DNA from 2 places in the Brevundimonas sp. AVps4 genome. Region 2 is predicted to be linked to the other one. Evidence: riboswitches for the same ligand, from Rfam matches in the RefSeq annotation. Region 2 holds a riboswitch; the other holds the start of a gene.
What was found. A riboswitch is a leader RNA that binds a small molecule or an ion and turns the genes downstream of it on or off. The one in region 2 is predicted to bind cobalamin.
Positions count from the first base shown of each region.

Region 1 (11,642 bases), 1.3 Mb from region 2:
GTCTCGCGTTGAGCCTTGTTGGTGTTCTTAGCCTTCTTCGCGCCAGCGCCCAGCTGGAGAGCGACGTAGCCGTCACGCTCCTGGGTACGTTGGCCGACGACTTGGCAGCCGTCGAGCTGCAGCACAGTGACCGGAACGTGCGCGCCGTCATCGGCGAACACGCGGGTCATGCCCAGCTTCTTGGCGATCACGCCCGTGCGCATCGGATCCCGCCTCTTTCTACTTAAATCTTGATCTCGACGTCCACGCCGGCGGACAGGTCGAGCTTCATGAGCGCGTCCACGGTCTGCGGGGTGGGGTCGACGATGTCGAGCACGCGCTTGTGCGTGCGGATTTCAAACTGCTCACGCGACTTCTTATCGACGTGCGGAGAGCGGTTCACGGTGAACTTTTCGATCAGGGTCGGCAGCGGAATCGGACCACGGACAGTGGCGCCGGTGCGCTTGGCGGTGTTGACGATCTCGCGCGTCGAAAAATCGAGGACGCGGTGATCAAAGGCCTTGAGCCTGATGCGGATGCTTTGATCCATATCGGTGCTTACTTCCAATGCGGTCGGAGGACCGCGTCCCTGTGAACCATTTCAAAGACCGAAGGCCTTCGGGCGCTAGGCCCTCAGGGTACGCAAATCCGCAAAAACGATCGGCCCACGCAGTCGCCTGCGAAGGCCGTTAAAGTCCTGGGTCACTGCAAAGAACAGGGTCTCAGGTCGTTCCTGCGAACCGCGTCTGCATCCGGGGATGCACAGCCGGTCCAACAAGAGTGGCGGCTTATGCCTAGCGATTCCGATTTCGTCAAGCGCGGAACCAAGAGCGGCGACAGGATTTTCCGCGCCGGTCGGAGGACGGTTGAACACCGCCTCCGCCGGCCGCAAATGATCAGGCCGCCGCCCCCTCCCCCGCCCTCATGAGCCGCGCCGCCGTCACCATATTGGCGAGCGCCGCCTCAGTCTCGGGCCAAGCCCGCGTCTTCAGCCCGCAGTCCGGATTCACCCAAAGCCGGTCCTGCGGCAGCCTGCGCGCCGCCGCCTTCAGCAGGGCGGTCATCGCCTCGACTGTGGGGACGCGCGGCGAGTGGATGTCATAGACGCCCGGCCCGATCTCGGCCGGATAGCGGTAGTCGGAGAAGGCGTCGAGCAGCTCCATCCTGGACCGCGAGGTCTCGATGGAGATGACGTCGGCGTCCATGGCCCCGATGGCCTGAATGATGTCGTTGAACTCCGAATAGCACATATGGGTGTGGATCTGGGTTTCGTCTCGCACCCCCGAGGCCGTGATGCGGAAGCTTTCGACCGCCCATTCCAGATAGTCGTCCCAGTCGGCGCGCCGCAGGGGCAGGCCTTCGCGCAGGGCGGCCTCGTCGATCTGGATGACGGCGGCGCCGGCGGCCTCCAGGTCGATCACCTCATCGCGGATGGCGAAGGCGATCTGGCGGCAGGTCGTGCTGCGCGGCTGGTCGTCGCGCACGAAGGACCAGTTCAGAATCGTGACGGGGCCCGTCAGCATGCCTTTCACCGGTCTGTCGGTGAGACCCTGCGCATAGCGCCACCATCCGACCGTCATCGGCCTGGGCCGCGCGACGTCGCCGTAGAGGATCGGCGGGCGCACGCAGCGCGAACCGTAGGACTGCACCCAGGCGGCCTTTGTGAAGACGAAGCCGGACAAGTGCTCGCCGAAATACTGGACCATGTCGTTGCGCTCGAACTCGCCGTGGACCAGGACATCCAGGCCGAGCGCCTCCTGCCACTTGACCGTTCGCGCGGTCTCGTCGCGCAGCAAGCGGGCGTAGGCCGCATCGTCGATGACGCCTCGCCCGTGATCAGCGCGCGCCTTTCGGATCTCGGCCGTCTGAGGAAACGAGCCTATGGTGGTGGTCGGATAGGCGGGCAGATTCAGACGCCCTCGCTGAACCTGGCGACGAATTTCAAAGCAGGAGTTTCTGAGCGCCAGGGCGGGGTCGGCATCGGCGGCTCGCGCCTGGACCTTGGGGTCGTTGATGCGCGGTGAAGTGCGACGTGAGGCGACCGAGGCGGTCGAGGCGTCGAGCGCCGCTTTCACCGCGCCGCGGCCTTCATTCAACGCCCGCGCCAGGGTGGCCAACTCGGCCACCTTCTGCACGGCGAAGGCCAGCCAGTCCTTGATCTCGGGATCGAGCCCGGTCTCCCGTTCCAGATCGATCGGGGCGTGCAGCAAGGAGGAGGACGGGGCGATCATCACCCTGCGCCCGGCCGCGACCAGGGGCTCCACCTTGTCCAGCACGGCGTTGAGGTCGGCCTTCCAGACGTTGCGGCCGTCAATGACGCCGAGCGACAGCACCTGATCGACGCGCGCCGCAGACGCGACCTGGGCCAACTGCTCCGGCGCTCGGATCAGGTCGATGTGCAGTCCGTGAACCGGCAGGCGCAGCACGGCCTCCAGATTATCCCCGAGCCCACCGAAATAGGTGGTCAGCATCAGCTTGATCGGCGGCGTCACGTCGGCCAGCACCCGATAGGCGTGATCATACGCCGCCTTCGCCTCATCGCTCAGATCGGTGACCAGGCAGGGCTCGTCCATCTGCACCCAGGTGGCGCCGGCGCGGGCCAGGGACCGCAGCACCTCGGCATAGATCGGCAGCAGGCGCGGCAGCAGGGTGAGAACGTCAAACGGCTCGCCCCGCGTCTTACCCAGAAGAAGATAAGAGACAGGCCCCAGCAGCACCGGCCGGGTCTCGATCCCCAGCGCCTTGGCCTCCAGATATTCGTCCAGCGCCTTGGTCGAGCCGAGACGGAACACCTGGTCGGCGGTAAATTCAGGCGCGAGATAATGGTAGTTGGTGTCGAACCATTTGGTCATCTCCATGGCCGGCGTCCCCTCGCCGCTCGCATGGGCGTGACCGTGTGCGCACGCCTGGCCGTCGCCCCGTGAACCGCGGGCCATGGCGAAGTAGGTCGCCAGATCGACACGATCCCCGCGCCAGCCGTAGGCGGGCGGCACGGCGCCGACCATGGCGGTCAGGTCGAGCACATGGTCATAGAGAGAGAAGTCGTTGGACGGCACGACGTCGGCCCCCAGGTCACGCTGGCGCGCCCAGGTCAGGCCACGCAGCTGGGCGGCGGCGGACAGAAGGGCCTCGGCGTCGGTCTTGCCGGCCCAATAGGCCTCGAGCGCGGTCTTCAGCTCTCTCTTGGGGCCGATGCGGGGAAAGCCGAGGGTGGCGACCTGGACGGTGTGGCGGGTCATGACGTTCGAAACCTGTGTTGTGGCCAGGCTTCGGACAGGGTCGCGCGGACGCCGACGCGGACGTGCAGGGTCCGGCGGCGCGCATGCGGCCTGACCGGACACCCCGCCGGAGGACGTTATCTGTCGGGGCAGGTCTCCTGGCTCACGGGTCGACGCCTAGGGTCCGGCCTTCCCGGCGTGAACGCCAGTGACACGAGATGGACCTTCGACTCGCCGCTTACAGTTGCGGGGGCAGCGCCGGTTTCCCACCGGCTTCCCTCTTAGCTGCACGTGTTCCGAAGACCACGTGCAGACCACGACGGCTGAGGATGGCCTCACAATCAGCAGGCCGTCAATACATATAAGGATATGCTTATATGATTATGCGATTGCCACAGCTTAACCCTTTGCCTCCAGATGCGCCCACCCCTGACACATTGCGACCACAAGGCGTGGCGGATGGGCAACACGACAGTTTCAAGACACTTACGTAACGACGATTTAATGCTCAGCTTCGTCCGCGCCTGATAGCAGCCGCCCTCCCCGGACCCCCATCCGGGTCGAGACTGCTAAGGACAAAAGAAAATGAAGACGATCCTCCTCGCCACGGCCGCCGCCGCCCTGTTCGCCGCCCCGGCCTTCGCCCAAGACGCCGTCGGCTCGGTCGGCGTGACCTATTCCAACCCCTCGATCGAAGTCGCCGGCAACGATGTCGACGCCGACGTCTGGACCGTGGACGGCACGGTCGCCCTGCCGGCCGCTGACTGGACCGTGACCCTGAACGGCGCCGTCGACTACACCAAGGCCTTCGGTGAAGAAGACTTCACCGGCGTCGCCGCCGCCCACCTGACCAAGATGTGGAGCTCGGACGTCCGCGCCGGCGCCTTCGTCGCCGCCAACGGCATCGGCTCGGGCGATGAGCCGGTCTGGACCGTCGGCGCCGAGGCCCAGAAGTACCTGTCCAACGCGACCCTGACCGGCCTGGTCGCCTACACCACGGCCGACGACGCAGACGCCGACATCTGGACCGTCGGCGGCGACGCCGCCTTCTACGTCATGCCGAACCTGCGCCTGAACGCCGGCGTCAGCTACAACAACGTCGATGTCGCCGGCGGCGACGTGGACGCCTGGACCTACGGCGTTGGCGCCGAGTACGAAATCGAGAACAGCCCGTTCTCGGTCGGCGCTTCCTACACCCGCGCCGACATCGAGTCGGTCGACGTCGACACCTGGTCGGTCGGCCTGCGCTACAGCTTCGGCGGCGGTCTGCAAGCCCGCGACCGGGCCGGCGCCAACCTGGGCGTTTCGGCCATCACCAGCGTCCTGGGCGCCTTCTAAGCCTGACGGCCTGCTGACTAAAAAAAGCCCCGGCGGAGCGATCCGCCGGGGCTTTTTCATCGCCGCCGTCCCATTGCGGAAGATCCGGGGTTCCACGACCGGAGCCTTCCAGCGGCGAGAAGCGGATGTCAGCGTCCGATTTGAACGGAGCCTGAGCCGACGATTGACCGGGAGACCGAGCCGGTCGCCGCCGCAACATAGACGTCGCCGGACCCCGCTATCGCCACGTTGAGGTCGCGGGTCGTCCCTCCGTAGTGAACCTCGCCTGACCCGCCGATCGACACCGACAGCTTGTCCAGACGGCCCTGGCGCACGGTCACGCCGCCCGACCCGCCTATCGAAATATCCCCCTGGCCCGAGACAGCCGCCACATCGACCCGGCCCGCGCCCCCGACGCTGGTCTTCAGATTTCCGGTCGCGCCCGCCGCGACGGAGCCTGAACCGCCCACATTGGCTTCCAAGCTGCGTGAAGCGCCGGCTCGGATCGAGCCTGAGCCGCCGACGCTCAGTTCCAAGCCGCCGTCGACATTGGCCACCGTCCAAGAGCCGCACCCGCCGCTGTCCAGTTCGACCGAACGTGCGCCGCGTCCCACGGCGCCGAAAACAGCGCCCTCCGCGCTGACGTCCACATCACGCGGGGTGCGCAACACGATCAGCGGCGCGTCTTCCAGACGGACGCGGCCCAGGTTGCGCACCTCAACACTGGCGCCTTCGCCAGGTTGGGCGGCGCCCGCACGCCCGGCGTTGCAGTTGCGGACGTCGCCGCCCCACATCCCGGTGCGACGCAGACCGCCGTCGATACGGACGTCCCGTCCCTGACGACGCACCTGGAGCGCCGGCAGCCGGGAGCGTCCCTGCGTCACCTCCACGGCGACGTCCTGGCGGTCTTCGACGATGACGACGACGCGCGCGACAGCGTTGCGGATTTCGACCTCGGCGGCAGACGCCGGCGCGGCTGCGGCGCAGGCCGTCAATGCGGCGGCGGCGATCAGCACGGTCTTCATGAGAGCTCCCTTTCCCTGACTATGGGAGAAGGGTGATCGCCCGGGCGACCGAAGTCATTTTAACTTCAGGTCATGAACCCGAATTAACCTGGCCCCGCCTCAGGCCCGGATCTCTCCCGCTCCGTCGGCGGCGCCGATCTGCGGTTCGAAGTCGCGTTCGAAATGGGCGATCCGGCTCTTCAACAATCCGGCGCGCTTAAGGGCCAGAGAGGCCGCCCAGCGGGCCGCCAGCTCGGGCGTCCCCATGGCGTCGGTGCATCGCGGGCGTCCGCCGCAGCTGCGAAGGACGGCGTTGGTGAACAGGGCTCCGTTTCGGAAACGCGACGGCCAGGTCTGGAAGTCCATCGACAGGCTGACGCAGAACCGATCCAGATTCTCAACCCTGTGCGGCGCATACAGAGGCCAGGTCAGCGCCCGGCCCGGCTCCAGATCGATGATCTGCGCCTCTCGCTCGAAGGCCAGGTCATAGGGCAGTTCCTCGGTCGTCTGGCGGGCGACCACCTGTTCCATGTTCCGTTCCGGCAACCGCCGTTCGTCGCCGGGATAGACGTAGATCCGCTTGCGCCCCCGCATGTGGAACAGGACCACCCCTGCCGCGTCGAAATGATAGGGCACCCGCGCCTTGGGCGACGACAGAATCAGCTGACCGGCGTTCCGAACGGCTCTAAGACCGGGGTAGGTCGCCTGGATCTTGCGAAATTCGTCCATGGCGGCGGCCCAAAGCTCTGGCCAGCCGGTCTCCACGCTCCGCAAATTGACCCACAGCCGGCCCTGTTTGATGGCCTCCAGCAGGGCCTCGCCGGACAGCCGCCCTCGCGCGCCGGTCCGCAGACTGACCTGCCCCGCCTCGTCATAGTCATACAGGTTGATGTCGAACAGTTCGGCGGGATAGCGATCCAGCACCGTCGCCAGGACCGCATCCTCGGCGAACCCCTGATCGACCAGTGTGTGCGGGTGGTCCGCCGCCTCTGAGATCGGACCGGGGTAGCGGGTGCGTCGTTCGTTCATCGGCCTTCCTCGGCTTCGCTTAGACGTGGGCCACGCGGGCCGGGCCTTTGCGCTTGGCCGCCGCCTTGCTCACGGCGGACCGAAGGGCGAAGGCGGCGCCGCGCAACTGGCCAAGGGAGGAGGCTTCGCAGGCCTCGATGGTGGACCAGCGGCGACGCAGAGAGTTGCGCAGGGCCTGCCCCCGTCCTCCGGCTCCGCCCAGGGCGGCCACGGCCGCCTCGCCTAGGCTCCGGCCCAGGCCGGGCCGGATCACCACCGCCTCCCGCACCGTCTGGCGCGCATTGACGAAATACTTCTTGTACCCCTCGCCTTCGAAACCGAAGTCGAAGACGCGGAAGCCGTCCGCCGCCGCCAACCGCATTGTGTCCATGCTCAACAGAATGCCGGGCGAACACCGCGCCAGCCGCGGCTCATAGGCCGGGAACCAGAAGTGGTAATGACGGCCGGCGTGGAGCGAAAACTCCAGCGCCACCAGGCTGTCGCCGGCGTGCATGACGGCCATCGAGGCGCCGAAGTCTTCGTGCCGCGCCAGCATCAGGGCGTGCAGCAGGTCGCGTGTCCATCCGCAGGCGAAGATGTCGTGCAGACCGGATCGACGGTACTGAGCCGCCTTCAGGGCGATCAGACGGTCCAGGAGAAACGGGTCGCGCAGGCCCGCCTCGACGCGGATCGGCCCAAGCTCGGCCTCGAGACTGCGACGGGCGCGCTCCTTGTCCTTGAAATACTTGCCGTAGGTCGATCGCCGCTCGGCGTACCAGGCCTCGTAACCGGGCTCCGACATGGCGACCTGGACCGTCCCGCGCCCCTGCCCCGCTTGGGCGGGGCCCACCCAGCTCGGCACATTAAGCCTTCGCGGGTTCAGCACGCCGGCGACCGCCTCCAGACTGAGCATCTCGTCCTCGGCGGCGATGACGCCGTGGTAGTCGTTCATCGGGGCGCCCAGCGGCTGCACCGCGCCGCCGCGCCTCTGGTGGGGAAAGAAACCCACAATCCGCTCGCCCCGCCGAAACACGGCGACGGCGGCGCCCGGGCAGACGCGGGCGGCGATCTCGGTGAATTCCCACCAGAAATAGGGGCTTGCCAGGGCGGGGTTGGTTAAGGTCCACCGCCGCCACAGGTCGACGGCGGCGGGATCCATCGCCTTCGCCTTCATGATCTCGACCTGCAGCGCTTCCGCCATGACGCCCTCGCGCGACCTCGACAGGCGAGGTCCGTTCCATCACGCCTCCTAACCAATCTGCTGTTTCGTTAGGGTTCACCGGCATGGTGAACGTCTGTTGACGCATGAGGAGGGAGCCGTGGCGCTCCGGATGCGTTGGCTCCGTCTCGGACGCCCCGCGTCTCCTTGGAAATGAAGCCGATGACCGACACCCGCCCCGATGACCGCAAAGTCGAAAATGAAAACCTGCGCCCGGACTCCGACGGCGAGCCGCCGCGCCCGGCGACGGAGCCAAAGGGCGCCGAAGGCTCCAGCAATTCAGGAAAGACGGCGACGGACCCGGCGACAGGGGAAGCGAACTGACCCCGCAGCGATCGTCCCCCGACCTTCCAGGATTATTCATGCCCCCTCGTTTCATCGTCCTGGCGCCAACCGTCGCCGCCCTGACCGTCGCGGGCCTGGCCGTCGCCGCCTGTGATCCCAACGACGACCGGCCGCCCGCCGCCCCCGCAGAGCAGACCGCCCAGGTCGGGGCGCAGGGCCGTTTGTCGCGCGACGCCATCGAGAACACCGCCTATTCCCCGCCGTCGACCGAGGGTGAAGGTGCGAGCCCTGCGGCTCGACCGCAACCGGACCCCGCCCTGATCCGCGCCCAAGTGCTGTTGCAACGCGCCCGCTTCTCGCCAGGCGCCATCGACGGTTTGGAAGGGTCCAACATGCGGCAGGCCGTCTCCGCCTTTCAGAAGGTCCAGGGTCTGCCCGTCAACGGCCGCCTCGACGCCGAGGTCATGGGGCGGTTGCGCGCCGCCAGCCAGGGCGCCGTGACCTCTACTTATGAGATAACCCAACAGGACGTTTCGGCTTCCTATCTCGGCATAGTCCCGACCGAGCTGGAGGCCCAGGGCCGGGCGCCGTCGATGGGCTACGCCAATATCGTCGAAGCGCTGGCCGAGCGCTTTCATGTGACCGAGGACCTGCTGAGGGCCCTGAACCCTACGGCAGACTTCAACCGCCCAGGCCAGAAGCTGCTGGTTCCCGCGATCAATACGACGCCCTTGGCTGCGGACGTCGAAAGGATCGAGGTGGACAAGGCCCAAGGCGCGGTGCGGGCCTATGGCGCGGACGGGACGCTGCTCGCCTATTTCCCGGCGACGATCGGCAGTCGGGACAATCCCACCCCGACGGGGACGGTCAAGGTCAACGGCGTCGCCCGCAATCCCGACTATGTCTATGACCCGTCAAAGCTCAGCTATGGCGATCTGGATCGCAAGGTGGTCGTGGCCCCCGGACCCAACAATCCGGTGGGCGTGGTCTGGATCGATCTGAACAAGCCCAGCTACGGCATCCACGGCACGCCGGATCCACATCTGGTCGGCAAGACCGCGTCGCACGGCTGCGTTCGCCTGACCAATTGGGACGCCTGGACCCTGGCCGACAAGGTCAAGCCGGGCGTGACCGTCCGCTTCGTCTAGGTGCTGGACCTAGTGGACGGCGCCGAAGGGCGTCCCGTCCCAGAAGTCGCAGTTGTGACGAGCGAAGAAGGCGTCATCCAGTCGATCGCCCTGGGCCGTAAACACCCGAACCGGCCCCGCGCCCGCCACACGGGGCCATTCAGCGCCGAAATCCTGCTGTCCGAATCCGGCCCACAGGCCCTGCATGCGGAGCGACAACGCCTTCTGCTCTGGCGTGAACCGGTCGACGTCGGCGAAGATCCAACTGGTCCCGAAGACATAGGCCAGTTCGCTGGCGTGATAAGCGCCCAGGTCCAGGCCCACGATCCCGTCGGGCAGGACGAATGGGGCGTCGCGATCGGCGAACTCATATCCCCAGACTGGCGTATAGCGCGACAGCTGACGCCGCAGGGCCTGGGACGGACAGGCGAACCTCTGGTCGGTGAAGTTGGCGGCGATGGCATAGGCCGGGCCATCCGGGCCGACCGGATAGCGGTCCAGCACGCGGGGACCGACATCGCCGTACATCCACAGCGTCTCCTTCTGGTAGCGGTCCATGTCCTTGACTTCATTGGCGAACAGACGCCCCTCGTCCAGATTGGTCCCGACGATGACGGGCACGCGGGTGAACCGCCCTTGGTCGATAGCCAGGGCGGGGTTTTCAGGCACGGTCGCATCGGTGTGCACCGGTCCCCACGACCCTGGGCCGTTGATGCCCGCCCGAACTGACGGCGCCCGCGACAGACGCCAGGCGGGCAAGGCCTTCAGGCAGGCGATCTGATCGGCGCCGGTGCAGCCCAAACGCCGGGCGAAGAGCGGGCCGGAGGCGGCGGCCTCTTCAGCGCTGACCAGAGACGAGGGCTCCAGACAGCCGCCGCTTTGCAGGATCATCCTCTGATAGAGACCCTCGGCCTGGGGCGAGGTCATCAGATAACAGGCGGCCCAGGCGCCGGCGCTTTCCGTGAACAGGGTGACATTGGCCGGGTCTCCGCCGAAGGCGGCGACGTTGCGGTTCACCCATTTCAGCGCCGCCAACTGATCCATCAGGCCGAAGTTGCCGCCGAACCCCTCACCCTCAGCCTGGAACTGAGGATGCGCCAGCCAGCCGAGGGCCCCCAGCCGGTAGTTCAAAGTGACGACCACCCGGTCCTGATCCACCGCCAGCCGCGACGGATCGTAGTTGGCGCCCGAGCCCACGGTGAAGGCGCCGCCCGGTATATAGACCATGACAGGCCGGCGCCGCTGCGGTTCGCCGGCCGGGGCGTAGATGTTGAGGTAGAGGCAATCCTCTGACCCGACCACCAGACCGCCCCCGCCGCCCAATATCGCCTTGCGCCCTATAGCCTGGGTGCAGTCGGACCCTATGCGGGTGGCGTCGCGCACCCCGCTCCAGCCTTCAACGGGCTGAGGCGCCCGCCAGCGCAGTTCGCCGACGGGCGGGCGCGCGAAGGGCACGCCCAGAAACGCCCGCGCGCCCGCGCCCTCTACGCCCCGAACCGTCCCGGCCTCGGTGGCGGCGAGAACCGGGCGAGCGTCCGGCGCAAACTTAATGGAGAGGACCTTGCCCGGATGGACGGCGCAGGCCGCCAGAACGAGGGACGCGAACAGCAGCGACAGCAGACGCATAGAGAACCTTGGCCGTGACGAAGCGACTTTAACGCGCGCGCCCGTGCAAATATCCCTGTGCGAACCGATTCAGTCCCGCAGAACGACCTAGGGCCAAAGGCGCTGTCGCAGCCAGGCGTCGCCGTCGCGGGTGAAGCGCAGCCGGTCATGCAGGCGGAACGGCCGGTCGCGCCAGAATTCGACGACATGGGGCGTCACCCGCCAGCCGCTCCACCGCTCAGGACGCGGCACCTCCAGGTCCTGGAACCGGGCAGTCTCGCGCGCGACGGCCGCCTCCAGGGTCTGGCGATCGTCCAGCGGTCGCGACTGGTCCGAGGCCCAGGCGCCGATGCGGCTCTCGCGGGCCCGGCTGGCGAAATAGTCGTCGGCCTCCTGAGGCGTCACCGGTTCGACTGAGCCTCGCACCCGCACCTGACGGCGCAGCGACTTCCAGTGAAAGGTCAAGGCGGCGACCGGCCGCGCCGCCAGTTCGACGCCCTTGGCGCTTTCGCGGTTCGAATAGAAGGTGAAGCCGCGCGCATCGACGTCCTTCAACAACACGATCCGCGCGTCCGGCATGCCGTCGGCGTCCACGGTGGACAGGGTCATGGCGTTGGAATCATTGACCTCATGCGCGCGCGCCTCAGCGAGCCATTCGATGAAGGGACCGATCGGTTCGGTGCGGTCGAACAGGCTTTCGTCGCCGTTGGCGGCCAGGGCGGCGGCGTAGTCGCGAGCGTATTCCTCTCGCGACGGACTGGGCGGGATCACTGGTGCGGTCATGCGCAGGATTTAGACTGTGAAGGAGCCGATGAAAATGATCGGGATCAAATCCCCCCTCCCCGCCGTCCAGATCAAGCTGGTTAACCCGGCGTTGACC
Region 1 is NZ_CM178741.1:1,736,353-1,747,994, reverse strand. It holds gene rplC (50S ribosomal protein L3) at 1-203, opposite strand, end outside; gene rpsJ (30S ribosomal protein S10) at 224-529, opposite strand; gene metE (5-methyltetrahydropteroyltriglutamate--homocysteine S-methyltransferase) at 876-3,218, opposite strand; cobalamin riboswitch at 3,329-3,530, opposite strand; gene ACW178_RS08555 (porin) at 3,783-4,535, shown strand; gene ACW178_RS08550 (GIN domain-containing protein) at 4,664-5,539, opposite strand; gene ACW178_RS08545 (cupin domain-containing protein) at 5,639-6,547, opposite strand; gene ACW178_RS08540 (GNAT family N-acetyltransferase) at 6,567-7,727, opposite strand; gene ACW178_RS08535 (hypothetical protein) at 7,908-8,069, shown strand; gene ACW178_RS08530 (L,D-transpeptidase family protein) at 8,108-9,178, shown strand; gene ACW178_RS08525 (carboxylesterase/lipase family protein) at 9,188-10,783, opposite strand; gene pdxH (pyridoxamine 5'-phosphate oxidase) at 10,871-11,545, opposite strand.
Region 1: linked by a shared signal. The riboswitch ahead of metE (5-methyltetrahydropteroyltriglutamate--homocysteine S-methyltransferase) and the one ahead of ACW178_RS02360 (TonB-dependent receptor plug domain-containing protein) in region 2 are both predicted to bind cobalamin.

Region 2 (11,642 bases):
GTCTTTCGGTGCGGCGCGACAGGTCGTCGGTCGCGGTCGTCACCTCCGATGTTCCCGCCCGCATCGCCTCAACCAGGTCGATGATGTCGGCCATGGTCGCCGCCAGGGTGTCCACGGCGGCGTTGTAGTCGTCCTTCAGCTGGCGGCTGCGCTCAGCGAAGTCTGCGGTGATCCGGTGGCTCAGATCGCCGCGCGCCAGGGCGGACAGGCCCTCCCCGAGGGCTGCGGCGACCCGGGCGTCTTCCTCGGCCAGACGATCCCGCTCCGCCTCTCCCGCCTCTCGCGTCGCGCGGGCGGCCTCACGCATGGCCTCGGTCTCGGCTTCCGTGGCCTTCTGGCGCACGGCGGCCTCGCGGAAGGCGACCACCGCCCGGGCGATTTGGCCGATGTCGTCCTGACGGGCCGCCCAGGGCGCGTCGAAGTCGGTCCGGCCCTGTCGCAGGGCCTCCATCCGATCGCAAAGCGCCTTCAGGGGCGAGAACATGCGGCGAGAGGCGAGCAGGCAGAGCGCCACCCCTATCAGGGCGGCGATCAGGCCGCATAGGACGAGGGCCGAGATGACCTGGTTTACCGGGGCCATGAAGTCGGCCTTGGGGATGCCGACGTACAGCACGCCGATGGTCTGACCCGAAGCGGTCTTGATCGGGTCGTAGGCGACGAAATAAGGCTTGCCCAGAATGTCCGCCTGACCGCGATAGGGTTCGCCCGCCTTCAGCACCGCGTCATAGACGGGGCCGGGCTTCAGCCGAGTGCCCACGGCGCGGGAGCCGTCATCCTTGACCACATTGGTCGTCACCCGCAGATCGTTCAGGAAGACGGTCGCGGTTCCCCCGACCAGGGCCTTGATCCGGTCCACGGGCTCGACGAAGTCGTTCATCGGAGTCGATCCGACATACAGCCTGCCGTCGCGCGCCGTGAAGCCGTCGCCGTAATCGGCCAGCACGTCCCAGGCGACCCGCATATTGGCCTCCTGACGCTCGGCGGCCTGGGCCTCAGCGTCGCGGGTCAGCAGGACCGCAGCGACGGCCGTCAGCACCAGGGTCAGGACGCCCAGGGCCGTAATGACCATCAAGGCTGTCTTGCCCGAAAGGGAAAGCGCGCTGGGCTTCATGGCCGATCCTCAGCGATTCGGTCTGGCGGACCACGACTGTTACCGAACAGGGTCTGGATTTCTATCCCTGGCAAGGGCCGACCTTCTCAGTCAGCCAGGCTCTTCAACCTGTAGAGGGTCTCCAGAGCCTCGCGCGGCGTCAGGGCGTCGGGGTCCACCGCCTGCAAGGCCGCCTCCAGCCTGGAGGGCGCGCGCGCCGGCTCCGGCTCGGCCACGGCGAACAGCGGCAGGTCGTCCAGGCGGGCCGCAGCGGCCTTCTCCCCTTCCAGCCGCTCCAGCACCGCCTTGGCCCGCGCCACCACCGCGGCCGGCGCCCCGGCCAGCTTGGCCACCTGAACGCCGTAGGACCGGTCCGCCGCCCCCGGCGCCGCCTCGTGCAGAAAGACCAGGTCGCCGTTCCATTCCTTGGCCGTCATGGACAGGTTGCAGACGTGGTCCAGCCGCGTCTCCAGCTGGGCCAGCTCGTGATAGTGGGTGGCGAACAGGGTGCGGGCGCGGTTGACGTCGTGCAGGGCCTCGGCCGTGGCCCAGGCGATCGCCAGGCCGTCATAGGTCGCCGTGCCCCGGCCGATCTCGTCCAGAACCACGAAGCTGCGCGGCGTGGCCTGGGTCAGGATGGCGGCGGTCTCGACCATCTCCATCATGAAGGTCGACCGGCCCCGCGCCAGGTCGTCGCCGGCGCCGACGCGGCTGAACAGCCGGTCGACCACGCCCAGACGCATGGCGCGCGCGGGCACGAAGGCCCCGGCCTGGGCCAGGATCACCAGCAGGGCGTTCTGGCGCAGGAAGGTCGATTTGCCGGCCATGTTCGGCCCGGTGACGATGGCCAGCCGGGCGCAGTCCGATCCAGCCCCGTCCAGCCGGGCGTTGTTGGGCGTATAGGGATCGCCGGCCGCCTTGACCGCCGCCTCGACCACCGGATGCCGCCCGGCCTCGACCGAGAAGACCAGACTGTCGTCCACCACCGGCCGAGTCGCCCCGGCCTCCTGGGCCCATTCCGCCAGGGCCGCATGGGCGTCCAGCTCGGCCAGAGCCTCCGCGACCGCCTGCAGCGGCTGGGCCAGGCGGGCGACTTCGCGCCGCCAGCCCTCGAAGGTCTCGGCCTCGATGGCCAGGGCGCGGTGACCGGCCTGGCTGATCCGGGCGTCCAGCTCCGACAGTTCGACCGTGGTGAACCGTACCTGGCTGGCCAGGGTCTGACGGTGGATGAAGGGACTGTCCGGCCCGGCCCGCAACAGACCCTCCGCCGCCTTGGCCGAGGTTTCCAGGAAATAGCCCAGGACGGCGTTGTGCTTGACCTTGAAGGGTACGCCGGACTCGGCGACCGCCCGCGCCTCCAGATCGGCCACCACCCGGCGGCTGTCGTCGCGCAGGGTGCGGGCGGCGTCCAGTTCGGGGCGATAGTCGGGGCGCACGAAGCCGCCGTCGCGGGCCAGATGCGACGGTTCGTCCACCAGGCCGTCGATCAGATCGGCCTTCAGCCGCGACACCTCGGGCGACAGGCTGAGTCGGTCCAGGGCCAGGGCGATGCGGCGCGGCTGGCCGGTAAGCGGGTCCACCTGACCGATGAACAGGCCCGCGATCCCCTCGGCGACGGACAGGCCCACGCGCACCGCCGCAAGATCGCGCGGACCGCCGCGCCCCAGGGCCAGCCGTCCGACCGCCCGCGCCACATCGGCCGACGCCTTCAGACCGTCGCGGAGGTCGCGCCGCAGATCGCGCCGCTCCAGCAGCCATTCGACGGCGTCGAGCTGTTCATTGATCGCCAGGGGGTTGCGCAGCGGCCGGGCGATCCGTTCCGCCAGGGCCCGGGCCCCGCCCGAGGTGACGGTGCGGTCGATACAGGCCAACAGCGAGCCTTCGCGTTCGCCCCTCTGCGTCCGGTCGATCTCCAGACTGGCCCGGGTCGCCGGGTCGATGGCCAGAAACCCGCTCTCGCCCAGACGGCGGGGCGGGGCCAGGGCCGGAACCTTGCCGGCCTGGGTCGTCTCCAGATAGGCGGCGATCAGGCCGAGCGCCGAGACCTCGGCCTCCTCGAAGGCGCCGAACCCGTCCAGGGCCGCAACCCCGTACAGCCGCTCGACCCGCGTCCGCGCCGCCTGGGGCTCGGCGATGGCCGAGGCCAGGGCCTGAACCACGCCGCCGGACCCGTCCAGGGCGTCCCGCGTCGTCGGGTCGGAATAGATCCGGTCGGTGACCAGGACCTCGGACGGGCGAAAGGCGGCCAGGGTCGCCCCGAGATCCTCCGGCGAACAGGCGACGCTGTCCACAGCGCCGGAAGACAGTTCGACCACCGCCACGGCCGCCCGACCCTTGCGCACCGCTGCGGCGGCCAGCCGGTTGGCGCCGCGCGCGTCCAGCAGACTGTCCTCGGTCAGGGTGCCGGGCGTCACCACCCGCACCACGCCGCGATGGACCACGGCCTTGCCGCCGCGCTTCTTGGCCTCGGCGGGATCTTCCAGCTGTTCGCAGATGGCCACCTTGTGACCCAACCGGATCAGCCGGGCCAGATAGCCCTCCATGGCGTGGACCGGCACCCCGGCCATAGGGATGTCCTCGCCCTGGTGCTTGCCCCGCTTGGTCAGGGTGATCCCGAGCGCCGCCGCCGCCACTTCGGCGTCCCTGAAGAACAGCTCGTAGAAGTCGCCCATGCGGAAGAACAGGATGGCGTCCGGCTGTCCGGCCTTGGCCGTCAGATATTGCGCCATAAAGGGCGTCGCGCCCTCCAGCGAGGCGGCGATTTCGGGCGGGTGAGAGACAGGGGCGTTCATCTCGCGACAGGGTGACGGATCGCGCCCTGGCGCTCAAGCCCGTTAACCGGCTCTTGCACAGGCTTGTCGGCCCTGCGATAGGCCGCGCTAGGCGGTTAAGGGAACACGGTGAGACGCCGTGGCTGTGCCCGCAACTGTAGGCGGCGAGAGCGTCGTTCGTCCGGGGGTTTCAACCTCGGCGCCACTGGGTGACTGGGAAGGCGAGGACGGCGGTTTATGACCCGCAAGCCAGGAGACCTGGCCGCCGACGTCGCTCGCTCCTGTCCGGGACCAGACAGAGGCGCGGTTTCTCCGTGGAAGCGACCCGATCTTGCGTCGTCCCGGCCTCGCGGCCGGGCGGATCGGCTCGCTGGTCACGACCCTGCGCGCGCATTCGCCGGGCCGATACGGGGACATCGCTCACAATGAAGCGCTCCATTCTTTCATCGACGGCGGCCATGGCCGCCGTCATCGCCGCACCCGCTTTCGCCGATGAGGCGTCCCAGCTGGACGAGGTCGTGGTCACCGCCACCCGCCTGCCCGCCATCGTCGCCGAGACGCCCGGCGCCCGGGTCATCGATTCCAGGATCATTGAGCAACGCGGCGCCGTCTTCGCCGCCGACATCCTGTCCGACGTGCCCGGCCTGTCGGTGACGCGAACGGGGGCTTTCGGCGGGATCGCCCAGGTCCGCATGCGCGGCGCGACGCCGGGCAAGACCCTGGTGCTGGTGGACGGCGCGCCGGTCAATGATGCGGCCGAACCGAACGGCGCCTATGACTTCTCCAGCTTCGAACTGGCCGACATCGACCGGATCGAGGTGCTCAGCGGTCCACAGTCGTCCCTGTGGGGATCGGACGCCATCGGCGGGGTGATTTCCTTCACCACGCGCGACATCGACGGCGTTCGCGCCGAGGCCGAGGCGGGCAGCTTCGACACGGTGCGCGGTCGTCTGTCGGCCGGCGTCGCCAATGAGACCTACGCCTTCAGCGCCTATGTCTCGCGCTTCCAGACCGACGGGATTTCGGCGGCGGACAAGGCGGACGGCAATCCCGAGACCGACGGCTTTCGCAGCACGACCCTGGGCGCCAAGGGCCGCTATGCCCTGTCCGACGCGGTCAAGGTCGAAGGCGCGGCGCGCTGGAACGACAGCCACGCCGACATCGACGGCTTCCCGGCGCCCGACTATGTGCTGGCCGACACCGGCGACGCCCAGGACAGTGAACAGTGGTCGGGCTTCGGTCGGGTAACGGCCCAGGCTTTCGGTCTTGATCATCAGTTCAGCATCTCGGCTTCCGATCTGGAGCGCACCTCCTACAGCGACGGCTTCGGCTCGACCTTCAGCGGCGACCGTCAGGCCTACCGCTGGCAGGCGGACGGTCAGGCGCAAGGCGTGGACTACGCCTTCGGCGTCGAACGCAACGAGGCCTCGGCGGCCCTGTCGTCAGGTCTGTCGCGCGACCTGTCGATAACCTCGGTGTTCGGCGTGGCCCGGTATGACGCCGGCCCGCTGAACCTGAGCGGCGGATTGCGGTACGACGACACGGACGATTTCGGCTCAAAGACCACGGGCCGGATTTCGGCGGCCTATGATCTGGCCGGCGGCTTCATCCTGTCGGGCGCCTATGGCACGGGCTTCAAGGCGCCGACCGTCAGCCAGGCGGTGTGCGACTATTGTTTCGCACCCCAGCCGTGGCCCGCGCTGAAGCCGGAGACGGCCGACAGCGTCGAGATCGCCCTGGGCTGGGCCTCCGCCGGCGGTCGGTTCGAGGGACGCGCGACCCTGTATCGGCTGAACGTCGAGGACCAGATCACCTATTCCGCCGGCCGCTACGTCAACGTCGCCAAGACGCGGTCGGACGGGCTCGAGCTGGAAGGCCGCGCGCGCCTCGGCGCCGGTTTCGACCTGACCTTGGCCTACGCCTGGACCGACGCTGCGGACCGCACCACGGGCGCCCGTCTGCTCCGCGTGCCCGAACACGCCGGTTCGGCGACCCTAGGCTGGACGGGGGATCGACTGTCGGGCGCCCTGACCGTGCGGGCGGAAGGCGATCAGGACGATTCCGGCGGCTTCTCGACTGTGGTCCGCAAGGGTTTCGTCACGGCCAATCTGAACGCGGCCTACGCTTTGACGGACAAGGTCGCCCTGACGGCGCGGATCGAGAACCTGGGCGACGAACACTATCAGCAGGTGTTCGGCTATGGAGAGCCCGGCCGGTCGGCCTATGTCGGGGTCAGGCTGCGCTACTGATCAGGCTGCGGGCGTCGGCGGCGAAGGCCGCCGGCGCCTCCAGCGCCAGTTCCGACCAGTCCAGGTCGGGACCGGGCGCATGGGCGGCCGCCAATATGGCGCGCAGCTCGGCGGCGGAGGCCACGCTGGCCACCACCCGGTCCACCGCCTCCAGAGAAAAGGCGTAGGCCAGGGCGGCCTGCATCGGATCGCAGCGCCGTTCCGCCAGGCGCCGTCGGATGCGCGACAGGGCCTGATCATAGCCGGTCAAATGGGCCGGAAGATCGTCGCCGGGGGCGAACAACAGGCCGCCGGCGAAGACCGAAGACAGGTGGACCTGGGCCCCCAGGGCCTTGATCTCATCCAGAATTCCCTCGGCCGCCGCGCGCTGATCCAGAAGATTGCAGGCGACCTGAACCACATCGGCCTCCAGGCGCCGGGCTAGGAGGACGGGTCCGTCCTCGACCGTGGCGCAAAAGCCGATGCTGCGAAACAGGCCGCGGGCCTTCAAGGCCTGCAGCCGGTCCCAAAGGGCCCGCCCCTCGGCGCCGGCCAGGTCGGCGGGATTGTTGACCAGCAGGGCCTCGCCCCGCGGCAGGCCCAGACGTTCCAAGGAGCGGCGCGCCCGCGCCTCAACCCGATCCAGTCCTTCGCCCAGGCCGACGGTGCGAACCGTGACGCGGAAGGGGGAGGGGAAGGGCCAGGCCTGGCCCAACAGCCGTTCGCCGTCGCCGGTCGGCTTGGTCGCGATCACCTTGACCCCCGCGTCCGCTCCCGTCTGCAACAGGAAACGCATCGCGTCCTCGCGGGCGCCCGACGGGGCGGCCATGAGGGGCTTGGCGGCGCGCTCGGGCTCGGTCACCACGGCCAGGGCCAGGCGATCGACCGGCGATGGCGCCGAGGGAGAGGGTGGGGACTGCGTCACCCCCCGATCATGCCCCCCAAAGCTTAAGGGAGGTTGATCAAGACCTTACGCGAGTCTTACTCATCGACCGCCGATATGGGTCGGGCGCGCTCAGCCGTCGGCGTCGGGCTGCCGGTCCGGGTGGGCCGCCTGAAAGGCCGGATGGGCCTGGGCGGCGGCCTCGACCGCCAGAAGGCGCGGCCAGGGCGTCAGGGCCAGATTGAACCGCCGCGCCGAATAGAGCTGTGGAATCAGATAGCAGTCCGCCAGTCCGGGACGATCGCCGAAACTCCAACCCGCACCGTGGCGCGCGACCAGGACCTCCAGAGCGTCGAAGCCCGGCGTAATCCAGCGCCCCGCCCAGGCGTCGACCGTCGCCTGATCGGCGCCGAACTCCTGACGCAGGGCGGTCAGGACGCGAAGATTGTTCAGCGGATGGATGTCGCAGCCGATCAGGGCCGCCATGGCCCGGACCTGGGCGCGGTCCTGGGCGTCCTTCGGCAACAGGGGCGGCTCGGGATGGGTCTCCTCCAGCCATTCCAGGATCGCCGGGCTTTGGGTCAGGACCGTCTCCCCCTGCTGCAAGGCGGGGGTCATGCCCTGGGGATTGATCGCCAGAAAGGCGGGGGCCTTCTGTTCGCCCTTGCGCAGATCAAGGGCCGCAGTCTGATAAGCCAATCCTTTCAGCCCCAGGCCGATGCGGACCCGATAGCTGGCGCCGGACCGCCAATAGCCGTGCAGGATCATCAGACGATCTCGAAGCTCAGGGGCGCTAGACCCTCGATGGCGACCGCCACCTTGTCGCCGCGCACGATCGGCCCGACGCCGGACGGGGTTCCGGTGAAGATCAGGTCGCCCGGCTGAAGCGTCCACAGCCCGCCCGCCGCCGCGACGATCTGGTCCGGGTTCAGGATCATGTCGCTGAGGACGCTGGATTGGCGGGTTTCGCCATTGACGGTCAGGACGATGGACCCGTCCGGCTTCGGCAGGGCGCCCAGGGTTATGGCGCCGCAGGGCGCCGACTGATCAAACCCCTTGGCGGCGTCCCAGGGGCGGCCGGCCGCCTTGGCCTGGGCCTGCAGATCGCGTCGGGTCAGATCGCAACCGGCGGCCCAGCCGACGATCCGCCCGCCTTCGCCGATGGCCGCCACCAGCTCGGCCTCATAGTGCAGCTGGGCCGTCGCGGACGGGTAGGCCGGGTCGGCGCCGTCGGTCACCACGGCGTCGGCCGGCTTCGAAAAGAAGAAGGGCGTCTGCTTCTCGGGATCCGACCCCATTTCGCGCGCATGGGCGGCGTAGTTCTGGCCCACGCACAGAATCCGCCGCACGGGAAACCGTCGCGCATCGCCGATGATCGGCAGGCTGGGCTGGGGTGGGGGCTCGAACAGAAAGGCGGTCATGGCGCCAATCTAGGGCGCCGGGACGGAGGTGACGAGGCCTTCACCGACATTGGCGACGACGGAACCTCGACAGGGGTGTGGCGTTGGCAGACGGGGTTCCCTATTCTAATGCCAAGCTTGAAACTGGAGCGCGCATCATGGCCACCACCAAGGCTCGAGAAGACATCAAGGCCGATCTGAAGACCCTGAAGGAGGATCTGAAGGCCGGCGCTCGCGAAGAAACCCAGCGCCTGCGCGAAAAGGCCGAGGAGGCCGAGGCCCGCCTGCGCGCCAAGAGCGAGGAAGTGCGCGAACAGGCCCGCACCTATTACGACGCCGCCCGCGTTCGGGGCCGCGAATATTACGACGACGCCGCCGAGCGCCTGGACGAAGCCCAGCGCTATGTCGTCGAACGGGTGCAGGAGCGTCCGCTCCAGTCCACGGCCATCGCCCTGGGCGTCGGTCTGGTGCTGGGCATGCTGCTGGCCGGTCGCCGCCGCTGATGTTCAAGGGCATCCTCAAGCGCGCCGTGGCGACCGCCGTGGTCGCCGCCAGCGTCTTTTTGGCCGTCATCTTCCTGGGCGTCGCTGTGTTCTACGCCCTCCAATTGATGACCACGCCCTTGGGCGCGGCCGCCATCACCTTCGGCCTGTTCGCCTTGACGGCCCTGATCGTCGCCCTCGTCTTCCTGAAGCGCGCCGAAGGGGACGATGAGGACGAGGAGGAGGAGCCGGAGGGTCTGGCCGGCAAGATCCTGCATATGGTGCGCGAGCGCCCTGTCATCGGGGTGGTCGGCGGACTGGGGGCCGCCTTCCTGCTGCTGCGCAATCCCGCCCTGGCCGCGATCGTGGCCGGCATGGTGGCGGACCGCAAGATGGAGCATCGCGGCTACGGCCGTCGCCGGCGGCGATAGTCTTTCCTTTCTCTGTCGCGGGCGGAACGCCCCGCGACCGGGAACGTTGATCCACCGACGGACGAACGGCTGCGAGGCCGCCGTCGGAAACATCAATGCAGGAGAGCTAAACCCATGATTCGCTGGGCAATTATCTTCCTGGTCGTGGCTTTGATCGCAGCCGTTCTCGGCTTCGGCGGCATCGCGAACTTCTCGTTCGAGATCGCCAAATTCATCGCCGTGATCGCCATCATCCTGTTCGTCATCGCCCTTGTGGCCGGCGGACTTCGCGGACGCGGCGCGCCTCGATTGTAAAGGGCGTCGAGCTTCAAAACGGAAAGGGCCGGAACGCGAGTTCCGGCCCTTTCTTCATGCCGAGGTCCTTATGGGCCGTGGCCGAGATGGAAGGGCGGCGTCAGACCGCCGCCTTTTCCAGCATGCCCGGCGCGTTCGGATCGGGCGCCGTCGCCGCGCGGCGGGTGTCTTGGCGACGCGGAAGCCTCCACACCTGATGCGGCCTGTAGGCCGCGCCGTCCCAGGCCAGGGCGGTGACCGTGATGGTCTTGGCGTCCCACTCCACCTGATTGAAGCCGGGCGGCGATCCCCGCTCCCGATGCGACAAGGTTCCGCAACCCACCGCATAGGAACAGCGATCCGCCAGGTCGATCGCCAGGGCGAAGGGCACATGGACATGGCCCGTCATGATCAGATCCACGCCCGCCTCGGCGAAGATCAGCGCCGCCTCGTCCCCGCGCTTGACCTCACCGGTCATCGGCGCCCCGATCATCTCGATCAGCGGATGGTGACAGGCGAGGATGCGCAGCGCCCCGATCGGCGCCTGCCGCAGGGCCTCGGCCGCGCGCCGGGTCTGGTCCAGATCGATGACCCCCTTTGACCAGTTGGGCCGAGCTTGCCAGCCGCGCGCCGTGACGACGCCGCGCACCATGACGGTCTCATTGCAGAACTGGCCGTCGTGGGCGGGAAACCCGGTCGCCGTCTCGAACGCTTTCCAGGGATGGAACAGCCTTGCGACCGCGTCCCAGTAGGGGACGTCGTGGTTGCCGACGATGACGAAGCGCGGCTCGGGCATGGCGCGCATCCAACGACCCGCCGCCGCGAACTCCTTGGGATAGCCCTTCTGGGTGATGTCGCCTGTGATCAGGACCAGGTCGTTGGGCGTGGCGTGGGCGTATTCCAGGGCGGCGGCGACCGCCCCCTTGTGCTCACATCCGAAATGAACATCGGAAAACTGGAGAATACGCCCCATTACAGACTGTCCTCGGCGGCGGGGGGTTTGGGCGCCAGGGCGCGAAACGCCTTGGGAATGAACCGCACCGTCGCCTCGGGGCTCAGAAGGAGGGGTTCGCCGTCGATCACGGCGGGAATCTTGGACCGGGCGCGGACGTCGATCCGCTTGGCGGGGCGGGTCGAGACCGCGGGATCATGGCGCCAGTCGCTGAAAAGGGCCGTCGCCGCCAGTCGGAAGGCCTGGCTGGCGTCCGACGGGTCCAGGGCCGCCGCCTCAAGCCCCGTCGGCTCCTCCATCGCCTTGGAGATCATCGGGCTGATCAACACCAGGGCTTCGGCGCGGCGACGGCCGCCGCCGTCCAGGCTGAACCTCAATCGGCCGGAAAAGGCTCGCCTCAACGCCCGTCGAGCATAGGCCCAGGCCAGTCTCAGCTTTCCGGTCCGCATCGCCTCGCGCGCCGGGGCCCACAGGGCCGGCGACCCCAGGATGGCCGCGCAGTAGAAATATTCCCCGCCGACCTCGCCGCCGGACACCGTCTGGGGCTCGCCCTCCTCCAGGGCGTGGCGCAAGGCCGCCTTCCAATCGCCGGTGCCGTAAAGCGCCTTGGGCAACATATTCATGGTGCCCCCGGGCAGGGGGGCGATCATCGGACCGTCCGGCCTGGCCTTGGCCGCCACCGAACGGGCCGTGCCGTCCCCGGCGAGAACGAAGATGACGTCGGGCGTTGCGGCGAAGGCGTCGGCGATGGCCTGGTCGAAGCCGCCGCCTTGCAACAGCATGACCTGGCTCTCCACCTGATAGTCGGCCAGGATCGCCTCGACCTCTGCGACGGCGCGCGGTCCGACGCCGCCTGACAGCGGATTCACCAGAATGACCAACCGCTTCAGCGACGCATGAGGCGTCAGGACGCGGCCCGCGTCCGGGCGCGGCCCGCCCTCCCCTGTGTCGGGCTCAGAGCTCAGGATGTCGGTCATGTCGGGCCGAACGCCTGCCAAGCCGAGCCGTTCCCCTCAGCATGACTCGAACGTCGCTTTGACGCTTCAGCGGCTGGGGCTGGGCGTTCGGCCGATCAAGGCCTGACCGTGGGCCCAGGCCGTCGCGATCCATCCGTCCATGGTCCGGCCGGCGG
Region 2 is NZ_CM178741.1:482,583-494,224, forward strand. It holds gene ACW178_RS02350 (methyl-accepting chemotaxis protein) at 1-1,111, opposite strand, end outside; gene mutS (DNA mismatch repair protein MutS) at 1,198-3,882, opposite strand; cobalamin riboswitch at 3,933-4,142, shown strand; gene ACW178_RS02360 (TonB-dependent receptor plug domain-containing protein) at 4,287-6,110, shown strand; gene ACW178_RS02365 (aldo/keto reductase) at 6,094-7,014, opposite strand; gene maiA (maleylacetoacetate isomerase) at 7,105-7,740, opposite strand; gene ACW178_RS02375 (fumarylacetoacetate hydrolase family protein) at 7,740-8,393, opposite strand; gene ACW178_RS02380 (ElaB/YgaM/YqjD family protein) at 8,531-8,875, shown strand; gene ACW178_RS02385 (hypothetical protein) at 8,875-9,285, shown strand; gene ACW178_RS02390 (DUF1328 domain-containing protein) at 9,400-9,579, shown strand; gene ACW178_RS02395 (metallophosphoesterase family protein) at 9,680-10,531, opposite strand; gene ACW178_RS02400 (diacylglycerol/lipid kinase family protein) at 10,531-11,487, opposite strand; gene ACW178_RS02405 (hypothetical protein) at 11,554-11,642, opposite strand, start outside.